DNA from 3 places in the Streptomyces sp. NPDC002004 genome. Region 1 is predicted to be linked to each of the others. Evidence: riboswitches for the same ligand, from Rfam matches in the RefSeq annotation. Region 1 holds a riboswitch; each other region holds the start of a gene.
The links. A riboswitch is a leader RNA that binds a small molecule or an ion and turns the genes downstream of it on or off. The one in region 1 is predicted to bind cobalamin.
Positions count from the first base shown of each region.

Region 2: linked by a shared signal. The riboswitch ahead of ACWCP6_RS13290 (ribonucleoside-diphosphate reductase subunit alpha) and the one ahead of ACWCP6_RS23195 (cobalamin biosynthesis protein) in region 1 are both predicted to bind cobalamin.
Region 3: linked by a shared signal. The riboswitch ahead of metE (5-methyltetrahydropteroyltriglutamate--homocysteine S-methyltransferase) and the one ahead of ACWCP6_RS23195 (cobalamin biosynthesis protein) in region 1 are both predicted to bind cobalamin.

Region 1 covers NZ_JBSFDP010000016.1:65,987-69,237, forward strand. The annotation lists gene ACWCP6_RS23185 (anion permease) at 1-801, shown strand, start outside; gene ACWCP6_RS23190 (hypothetical protein) at 814-1,038, shown strand; cobalamin riboswitch at 1,265-1,395, shown strand; gene ACWCP6_RS23195 (cobalamin biosynthesis protein) at 1,529-2,479, shown strand; gene ACWCP6_RS23200 (cobyric acid synthase) at 2,476-3,251, shown strand, end outside.
Region 2 covers NZ_JBSFDP010000006.1:263,577-266,827, forward strand. The annotation lists gene mctP (monocarboxylate uptake permease MctP) at 1-857, shown strand, start outside; gene ACWCP6_RS13285 (GNAT family N-acetyltransferase) at 934-1,443, shown strand; cobalamin riboswitch at 1,580-1,703, shown strand; gene ACWCP6_RS13290 (ribonucleoside-diphosphate reductase subunit alpha) at 1,839-3,251, shown strand, end outside.
Region 3 covers NZ_JBSFDP010000026.1:86,926-90,176, forward strand. The annotation lists gene metE (5-methyltetrahydropteroyltriglutamate--homocysteine S-methyltransferase) at 1-1,802, opposite strand, end outside; cobalamin riboswitch at 1,992-2,209, opposite strand; gene ACWCP6_RS28320 (CbtB domain-containing protein) at 2,648-2,869, shown strand; gene ACWCP6_RS28325 (CbtA family protein) at 2,890-3,251, shown strand, end outside.

The DNA.
Region 1 (3,251 bases):
AGCAAGGCCGACGAGAAGACGACCGCCAAGGGCTACCGCGCCGGGCAGATCGCCTCCGCGGGCCTGGTCTCGCTGGCCCACGGCACGAACGACGCGCAGAAGACCATGGGCATCATCACGCTGGCCCTGGTCACCGGTGGCGTGCTGCACCCCGGCGCCAACCCGCCGGTCTGGGTCATCACCTCCGCCGGCCTCGCCATCGCGCTCGGCACCTACCTGGGCGGCTGGCGCATCATCCGCACCATGGGCAAGGGCATCACCGACCTCGCGCCGCAGCAGGGTTTCGCCGCGCAGACCAGCGCCGCGACCGCGATCCTGGCCTCGTCCCACATCGGCTTCTCCCTCTCCACCACCCAGGTCTGCTCCGGCGCCGTCATGGGCGCGGGCGTGGGCCGCAAGGGCAGCGTGGTCCGCTGGTCCACGGCGACCCGGATGCTCATCGCCTGGGGCCTGACGCTGCCCGCCGCCGGTCTGGTCGGTGCGAGCGCCGAGTTCCTGAGCAAGCAGGGCACCTGGGGCATCGTCACCACCGGTGTGCTGCTCGTGGCCGGCGCGGGCGTCATCTGGACGCTGTCCCGCCGCAAGCCGGTCACCCGTGACAACGTCAACGACGTCGAGGCCGAGCCGGCCGGAGCCGTGACGACCGCGATCGCCGCCGTCACGCCGCCCCCGGCGGGCACCGTGGCCGCCGTTCCCGCACAGGGCGACGGCACGCAGACCGACGGCGAGAGCGACGATCTGAAGACCACCGTCGCGGCCGGCTCGGCCGCCGACTCCGCCGGCCGCCCGGCCAGGGTGTAAGGAAAGAACGGCATGAACATCGACTGGGCAGCTCTCGGCTCCGTCTTCGGAGTGAGCCTCATGGTCACGGTCGGCCTCGTCGGCCTGTTCACCCTCGGCGTCGTCGGACTCTCCAAGCGGGAGACCTCGGCAACACAGGGCGGCGGCTCCGCGGCCCTCGCGGTCACCGGTGCGTACGTCTGCTTCGCGGCGTGCGCGGCGGCCGTCGGCTACGGGATCTTCCTGATCGTCGCCTGACCCGGGCCACGGCAGGACAACAGCAGCACCACGCGCGCGTGGGGTGCGGGACGCTCGGTCGTCCCCGCCCCGCGCGCGCTGTCGTGTGCGCCCACGTGCGCTGTCGTGTGCCCCCGCGCACAGGGCGCATGTGTGCCTGCGCACACTCCCCCGTCGCAGGTCAGCGGCAAGTTGACGGGTGTTCTCGGGGCGTGGTGGACTGCCCGGGCCATGTACGGCGGCAGGAGAGGAAGCCGGTGCGAATCCGGCGCGGTCCCGCCACTGTCACCGGGGAGCACTCCCCCACACCGGAAGTCACGGCCCGCACCATGGGGTTGGAAGACCGGGGGAGCTGCGGATCCGGGAGCCAGGAGACTCTCGTCGTCGTTTCCGTCGAACCAGGGCGCGGACCCTGAGTGAGGACATACAGCGATGCCGGGCTGCCCGTCACCCGATTCTGTGCACACGACGCGTACGAGGGTTTCCAGAGGCGTAACGGCGGCCTGAACCGATGCGTGGCGAACGTGTCTTCGCGTACGGCGCCACCGCCGGCCTCCTCGGTGACCTCCTGTTCGGCGATCCCCGCCGCGGGCATCCGGTCGCCGGATTCGGACGTGCGGCGAGCGCCGTGGAACGCGTGCTGTGGCGCGACCACCGCGGGTGGGGAGCGCTGCACACCCTGGTGTGCGCGGGTGGCGCCACCGGACTCGCAGCGCTTGCCGCGCGTTCCGTCCGCACCTCCGGTACCGCCTCCGTCGCACTGACCGCGGCAGCGACCTGGGCCGTCGTCGGCGGTACGTCACTGGGCCGGGAGGCGCGGGCCGTCGGCGCCGCGCTGGAGGCCGGGGACGTCGAGGGGGCGCGGGAGCGGCTGCCCCATCTGTGCGGACGGGACCCTCAGGCGCTGGACGGCCCGGGAATCGCCCGGGCCGTGGTCGAGTCCGTCGCCGAGAACACCTCCGACGCGGTCGTGGGGGCGCTGGTCTGGGGCGCCCTGGGCGGTGTTCCGGGGCTGGTCGGGTTCCGGGCCGTCAACACGCTGGACGCGATGGTGGGGCACAAGTCGCCGAGGTACCGGCGGTTCGGCTGGGCCTCGGCGCGGCTGGACGACCTCGCCGGATGGCCGGGGGCCCGGCTCACCGCGGCGCTGGCCGCCATCGCGGGCGACGACCCACGGGGCGCCCTGCGGGCGTGGCGTGCCGACGCGGACCGGCATCCGAGTCCCAACGCGGGCCCCGTGGAGGCGTCGTTCGCCGGGGCACTCGGCGTACGGCTCGGCGGAACGCTGTCCTACGGGGGGCGGGTGGAACACCGGCCCGTGCTCAACGGCGCCGGACGGACCGTCGGCGTGGCCGACGTGGAACGGGCGGTGCGGCTGTCGCGTCGGGTGAGCTGGCTCGCCCTCGGGGCGGGCATCGCCGTGGGTGCCGGCCGTCGTCGGCTGTGGAGGGGGACGTCATGAGCGGTGGCGGACTGTTGGTCGCGGGCACCACGTCGGACGCGGGCAAGAGCGTCGTGACCGCCGGGATCTGCCGGTGGCTCGTCCGACAGGGGGTCAAGGTCGCCCCCTTCAAGGGGCAGAACATGTCCCTCAACTCCTTCGTGACCCGCGAGGGTGCCGAGATCGGACGGGCACAGGCCATGCAGGCGCAGGCCGCCCGGGTGGAGCCCAGTGCGCTGATGAACCCGGTGCTGCTCAAGCCGGGGAGCGACCGGAGCAGCCAGGTGGTGCTCATGGGCAGGCCGGTGGGCGAGTTGAGCGCACGCGGTTACCACGGCGGGCGGCAGGAGGCGCTGCTCGGGACCGTCCTGGAGTGCCTGGAGCAATTGCGGGGCAGCCATGACGCCGTGATCTGCGAGGGGGCGGGCAGTCCGGCCGAGATCAATCTGCGGCGGACGGACATCGTGAACATGGGCATCGCGCGGGCCGCGCGGCTGCCCGTGCTCGTCGTGGGCGACATCGACCGCGGCGGGGTGTTCGCGTCGTTCTTCGGTACGACCGCGCTGCTGGACCGCGCGGACCAGGAGCTCGTCGCCGGGTATCTGGTCAACAAGTTCCGCGGCGACGTGTCGCTGCTGGAACCCGGTCTCGACATGCTGCGCGACCTCACCGGACGGCCGTCCTACGGCGTTCTGCCCTACCGGCACGGCCTCGGGATCGACGAGGAGGACGGGCTGCGGGTGTCGCTGCGGGGCACGGTGCGGGAGTCCGTCGTGGCGCCGCCGGTCGGCGA
Region 2 (3,251 bases), on a different contig from region 1:
AGTGGACGTACGCGACGCTCGCCCTGGGTTCGGCGCTGGCGCTGTTCATGTACCCGCACTCGATCACGGCGACGCTGTCCTCGCGCAGCCGTGAGGTGATCCGCCGCAACACCACGATCCTGCCGCTGTACTCGCTCATGCTGGGCCTGCTCGCGCTGCTCGGCTTCATGGCGATCGCGGCGGGCGTCAAGGTCACCAACGGCCAGCTCGCCATCCCGCAGCTGTTCGAGGACATGTTCCCCGACTGGTTCGCGGGCGTCGCCTTCGCCGCGATCGGCATCGGCGCACTGGTCCCCGCGGCCATCATGTCCATCGCAGCGGCGAACCTGTTCACGCGCAACATCTACAAGGACTTCATCAAGCCGGACGCGACGGCGGAACAGGAGACCAAGGTCTCCAAGCTCGTGTCGCTGCTGGTGAAGGTGGGTGCGCTGGTCTTCGTCCTGACCATGGACAAGACCGTGGCCATCAACTTCCAGCTGCTGGGCGGCATCTGGATCCTGCAGACCTTCCCGGCGCTGGTCGGCGGCCTGTTCACGCGGTGGTTCCACCGCTGGGCGCTGCTCGCCGGCTGGGCGGTCGGCATGGTGTACGGGACGTTCGCCGCGTACGGCGTCGCCTCGCCGACGCAGAAGCACTTCGGCGGCAGCGCGAAGGAGATCCCGGGCATCGGCGAGATCGGCTACATCGGTCTCACGGCCTTCGTGCTGAACGTCGCGGTGGCCGTCGTCCTCACCCTCGTCCTGAAGGCCGTGAAGGCCCCTGAGGGCGTCGACGAGACGTCCCCCGACGACTACACGGCGGACGCGGGCGACGCGGGCGTACAGCAGGAGATGCCGGCCGCCGCGGGCCACTGACCTCCACCCCGTCCAGGGCAGCGGGCCGCCGGACTTCCGGCGGCCCGCTGCCCTGTCCGTCGTGCACACTGCCCGCATGGACATCGTCATCAGACAAGCGGAAGCAGAGGAGTTCGCCGCACTCGGCGAGATCACCGCGCAGGCCTACCTCGGCGACGGGCTGCTCTCCTTCGGGGAGAGCGACGGGTACCTGGTGAACCTGCGCGATGTCGCGGGGCGGGCCGAGCACGCCGAGGTGCTGGCCGCCGTGGACGGCCTCGGCCGGGTCCTGGGCGGGGTGACCTTCGTCCCGTCGCCGGCAAGTCCGATGGCCGATCTGGCGCGCGAGGGCGAGAGCGAGATCCGGATGCTCGCGGTGGCGCGGGAGGCCCGCGGTGCGGGCGCCGGAGAGGCGCTGGTGCGCGCGTGCGTGGACCGGGCCCGGGCGGCCGGCCGCACCCGCGTGGTGCTCTCCACGCAGCGCGCCATGCACGCGGCCCACCGGCTCTACGAACGCCTCGGCTTCACCCGCGCCCCGGAGCGCGACTGGAACCCGATCCCGCACATCGACGACATCGACCTGCTCGTCTACGAGTTGGCGCTGTAGCGGCGCGAACACTCCCGGGAGCTTTCGGCTCCTCCCCCAAGCTCCCGGCTGCGCTCGAGCAGGGGGCACCCCCATACCCAGAGCCACCCTCACGACACAACATGTAGGGGTGCTCTGGCAACCCGGCACAAGATGTATGCTCTTGCTCGCTGTCGCTGCAGGGGAATCCGGTGCCAATCCGGAACTGTCCCGCAACGGTGAGCGGGCGCGCACGCGCGTGTCCGTGCAGTCCGAGGACCTGCCGACGGCGCACCCGGTCCGTCCGTTCCGGGTGCCGTTGACGTCCGGGCTCCGTGGAGTGGGCCGGTGGACGCGTGCCCGTACCGCTCCCGCGTGTGCGCCGGTGTGCCCCGCTGCCCTCCCGAGGCCCATGAGCCCAGCGAGGGAGAGCTCACGTGACCATCGCGCCTGCCGATCCGGCTTCAGCGAGTCATGCCCAGGCGGAAGCCGTCCAGCCCCAGGCCGACGGACCCGGGACCGCGCTGCTGCGGACCCTGACCGACCTCACCGCCGACCTCCCCGACGCCGACCCCGGCCGGGTGGCCGCCGCCGCGCTGCGCGGCCGTTCCGCCGCCGCCGACGAGACGGAGCTGCGCGAGCTGGCGACCGAGGCGGCCGCGGGGCTCATCTCCGAGGACCCGGCTTACTCGCGGCTCGCGGCCCGGCTGCTGACCATCAGCATCGCCGCCGAGGCGGCCTCGCAGGGCGTGCGTTCGTTCTCCGACTCGGTCGCCGTCGGCCACCGCGAGGGCCTGATCGCGGACCGCACCGCCGACTTCGTCACGATGCACGCGGCGCGCCTGGACGCGCTCGTGGACACCGCGGGGGACGACCGCTTCGGCTACTTCGGCCTGCGCACCCTGCACAGCCGTTACCTGCTGCGGCACCCCATCACACGGCGCGTCGTCGAGACGCCGCAGCACTTCATGCTGCGCGTGGCGGCCGGGCTCGCCGAGGACGACAGCACCCGTTCGGTGGACGAGGTCGCCGCCCTGTACGGCCTGATGAGCCGTCTGGACTACCTCCCCTCCTCGCCCACGCTCTTCAACTCCGGTACGCGCCACCCGCAGATGTCGTCCTGCTATCTGCTGGACTCGCCGCTGGACGAGCTGGACTCCATCTACGACCGCTACCACCAGGTGGCGCGGCTGTCGAAGCACGCCGGCGGCATCGGCCTGTCGTACTCGCGCATCCGTTCCCGCGGCTCCCTCATCCGCGGCACGAACGGACACTCCAACGGCATCGTGCCGTTCCTGAAGACCCTCGACGCCTCGGTCGCCGCCGTGAACCAGGGCGGACGCCGCAAGGGCGCCGCCGCGGTCTACCTGGAGACCTGGCACTCCGACATCGAGGAGTTCCTGGAGCTGCGCGACAACACGGGCGAGGACGCCCGTCGTACGCACAACCTCAACCTCGCGCACTGGATCCCCGACGAGTTCATGCGCCGGGTGGCGGCCGACCAGGACTGGTCGCTGTTCTCGCCGGCCGACGTGCCCGAGCTGGTCGACCTGTGGGGCGACGAGTTCGACGCCGCGTACCGCAAGGCCGAAGCGGCGGGCCTGGCGAAGAAGACGATCCCCGCCCGGGACCTGTACGGCCGCATGATGCGCACCCTCGCGCAGACCGGCAACGGCTGGATGACGTTCAAGGACGCCGCCAACCGCACGGCCAACCAGACCGCCCTGCCCGGCCACACCGTCCACTCCTCGAACCTGTGCACCGAGATCCTGGAGGTCACGGACGACGGCGAGACGGCCGTGTGCAACCTGGGTTCGGTGAACCTCGGCGCGTTCGTGCGCGACGGCGAC
Region 3 (3,251 bases), on a different contig from region 1:
TCGAGGTCGTCGACCTCGTCCCGCAGGGCGAGGGCGACCTGGCGGGCGGTCTCGGCGAGGGGCTGGTCGTCGCGGACGAAGGACCAGGCGAGCATGGTGACCGGGCCGGTGAGCATGCCCTTGACCGGGCGGCCGGTGAGGGACTGGGCGTACGTCGTCCAGCGCACCGTCATCGGTTCCGGCCGCGAGATGTCGCCGGCCAGGATCGGCGGACGGACGTAGCGGGTGCCGTAGGACTGGACCCAGCCGTGCCGGGTGGCGAGGTAGCCGGTGAGCTGCTCGGCGAAGTACTGGACCATGTCGTTGCGTTCGGGCTCGCCGTGCACCAGGACGTCGAGCCCGGTCTTCTCCTGGAAGGAGACCACCTCCCGGATCTCGTCCTTGATGCGGTCCTCGTAGCCGGCCGGGTCGATGCGGCCCGCACGCAGGTCCGCCCGCGCGGTGCGCAGTTCGTCCCTCTGCGGGAAGGAGCCGATCGTGGTGGTCGGCAGCAGCGGCAGCCCGAGGCGGGCGCGCTGGGCGACGGCCCTTTCGGCATACGGCTGGGACCGGTGTGCGTCGACTTCGGTGACGCTGGCGGTACGGGCCCGCACGGCGGGGTCCCGGGTGATGGGCGACCCGGCACGGGACGCCAGATCGGCGCGGTTGGCCGCGAGTTCGGCGGCGATCGCTCCGGCGCCGTGGGCGAGGCCCCTGGCGAGGGTGACGATCTCGGCGGTCTTCTGGCGGGCGAAGGCGAGCCAGCGCAGGACCTGCGGTTCGATGTGCCGTTCCGCGGCCGCGTCGAGCGGGACGTGGAGCAGCGAGCAGGACGCGGCCACGTCGACCCGGTCGGCGAGGCCGAGCAGCGTGCCGAGCGCGGCGAGCGACGCCTCCAGGTCGGCCACCCAGATGTTCCGTCCGCTCACGACGCCGGCGACCAAACGCTTGCCGGGCAGTCCGCCCACGGCGGCGAGCGCGTCGAGGTTGGCGGACGCGGCCTCCGTGAAGTCCAGGGCGAGCCCGTCCACCGGGGCCTTGGCCAGGACGGGCAGGGCCTCGCCGAGCCGGTCGAAGTAGGAGGCGACGAGCAGCTTCGGCCGGTCCGTGAGCGCGCCGAGTGCCTGGTAGGCGCGCTCGGCGGCCTTCAGCTCCGCGGGCGTACGGTCCTCGACGAGGGCCGGTTCGTCGAGCTGCACCCACTCGGCGCCCGCCGCACGCAGGTCCGCTAGCACCTCGGCGTACACCGGCAGCAGCCGGTCGAGCAGGGTCAGCGGCTCGAAGCCGGCGGCCACACCGGGTGCGGGCTTGGCGAGCAGAAGGTAGGTGACGGGCCCGACGAGGACCGGTCGGGCGGTGAGGCCGAGCCCGATGGCCTCCTTCAGCTCCGCGACCTGCTTGGCCGAGTCGGCCGCGAAGACTGTGTTCGGACCCAACTCCGGCACCAGATAGTGGTAGTTGGTGTCGAACCACTTGGTCATTTCCAGCGGTGCCGCGTCCTGGGTGCCGCGCGCCATGGCGAAGTAGCCGGACAGCGGGTCGGCGTCGACCACGGCCCGGTGGCGTGCGGGGATCGCACCGACCATCACGGTGGTGTCCAGCACATGGTCGTAGTACGAGAAGTCGCCGGTCGGCACCTCGTGGACGCCGGCGTCGGCCAGCTCCCGCCAGGTGGTCCGCCGCAGTCCGGCGGCGGTGGCCCGCAGGCCGTCGGCGGTGACGCGGCCCTTCCAGTAGTCCTCGATCGACTTCTTCAGTTCCCGGTTGCGCCCCTGGCGGGGGTAGCCGTACACGGTGGCCCGGGCTGCCGGTTCTGTTGTCACGGAGATCTCCTTCGCGAGATGAATCCCTGAGATCCCGGCGACGGGACGAGAGCGCGAAGGGGTGACGACCGGACGGTACGACTGCGTGCGCCGCGGCACCGTCGTCCGCCCGGTAGGTACTCCCCGGACGACTGGTCCGGGGTGCCACCGACCTGCCCTCGAGGTCACCGGGATGTCCGCGCACGACCTTCCGTACGCGGGCAGCGGGCAGGTCTTCGGACTCGCGGGCACGTCCTCATGGGGGAGGACACCTACTGGCCGTCGCTTCCCAGGCCCGGCGGGGCCCAGTGCGTATGACGGCGGTCGTTCCCGCTCACCGCTGCGGGGCAGTCCCGGATTTCCACCGGGTTCCCTCTTGCGACGCTCCCGTCCGGCTGACGGGGCGAACCAGCTGCACGGGCCAGCCTAGGGGCCGTGCAGCCTTGCGGGGCGAGCATTCCGCCATGTGGGTCGCGGGGCATGGGCTGCCGCGTCCGCGAACGGCTCGAGCGCCCCCGGCGTGCCGCGCCACCCGTGACGGGTCCCCGGCCCAGGCGGCTTCCGCAGCGGCGGGAAGCACGGCCGCCCCGCGCGGTGGCCCCGCACGGCACAACGGCCGGACCGCCCCCCCGGGAGATGAAGATCACGCCAGATGGTGCGGTCTTGGCCGGGTCGCCTACACGCGGTACGGTCTGTGCGATATCGACGAGGGGTATGGCGGAAGCCGGTGGGAATCCGGCACGGTCGCGCCACTGTGAACGAGACGGACCGCCCGGACGGGCGGGGCGCCTCGTGAGTCAGACCCGCTGCCCGCTCGTTCTGTGCACCACCGAGATGGGACGCGAACTCCCAGAGGAGGCCCTGCCATGGCGCAGCACGTCGCCCAGCCGACTGCCACCACCCCCGTTCTTCCCGCCAAGCTGCCGATCGGCGCGATCGCCCCCTGGGCGGCGTTCTTCGGCATCCTGATGATGGTCCTGCTGTACTTCGTCGGCGCCGAGCAGGGCGCCACCTCCGTGTTCAACGGCGCGGACGTCCACGAGTGGGTGCACGACGCCCGCCACCTGCTCGGCTTCCCCTGCCACTGACGTAGGGAAGCCGCACACCCATGAACTCCGCAACGGTCAGAAACCTGCTCGTTCGGGGCATGCTCGCCGGCCTGGGTGCCGGCGTGCTCGCCCTCCTGGTCGCCTACTTCCTGGGTGAACCGAACGTCGACAGCGCCATCGGCTTCGAAGAGGCCCACGCCCCGGCGCACGAGCACGAGGTCGAACTCGTCTCCCGCACCCTGCAGTCCACCGCCGGCCTTGCCACCGGCGTCCTGGTCTACGGGGTGGCCTTCGGCGGCATCGCCGCGCTCGCCTACTGTTTCGCGCTCGGCCGTGTCGGGCGCTTCTCACCGCGGGCCACCGCGCTGCTGCTGTCCGGCTGTGCACTGCTCGCCGTGTACGTCGTGCCGTTCCTGAAGTA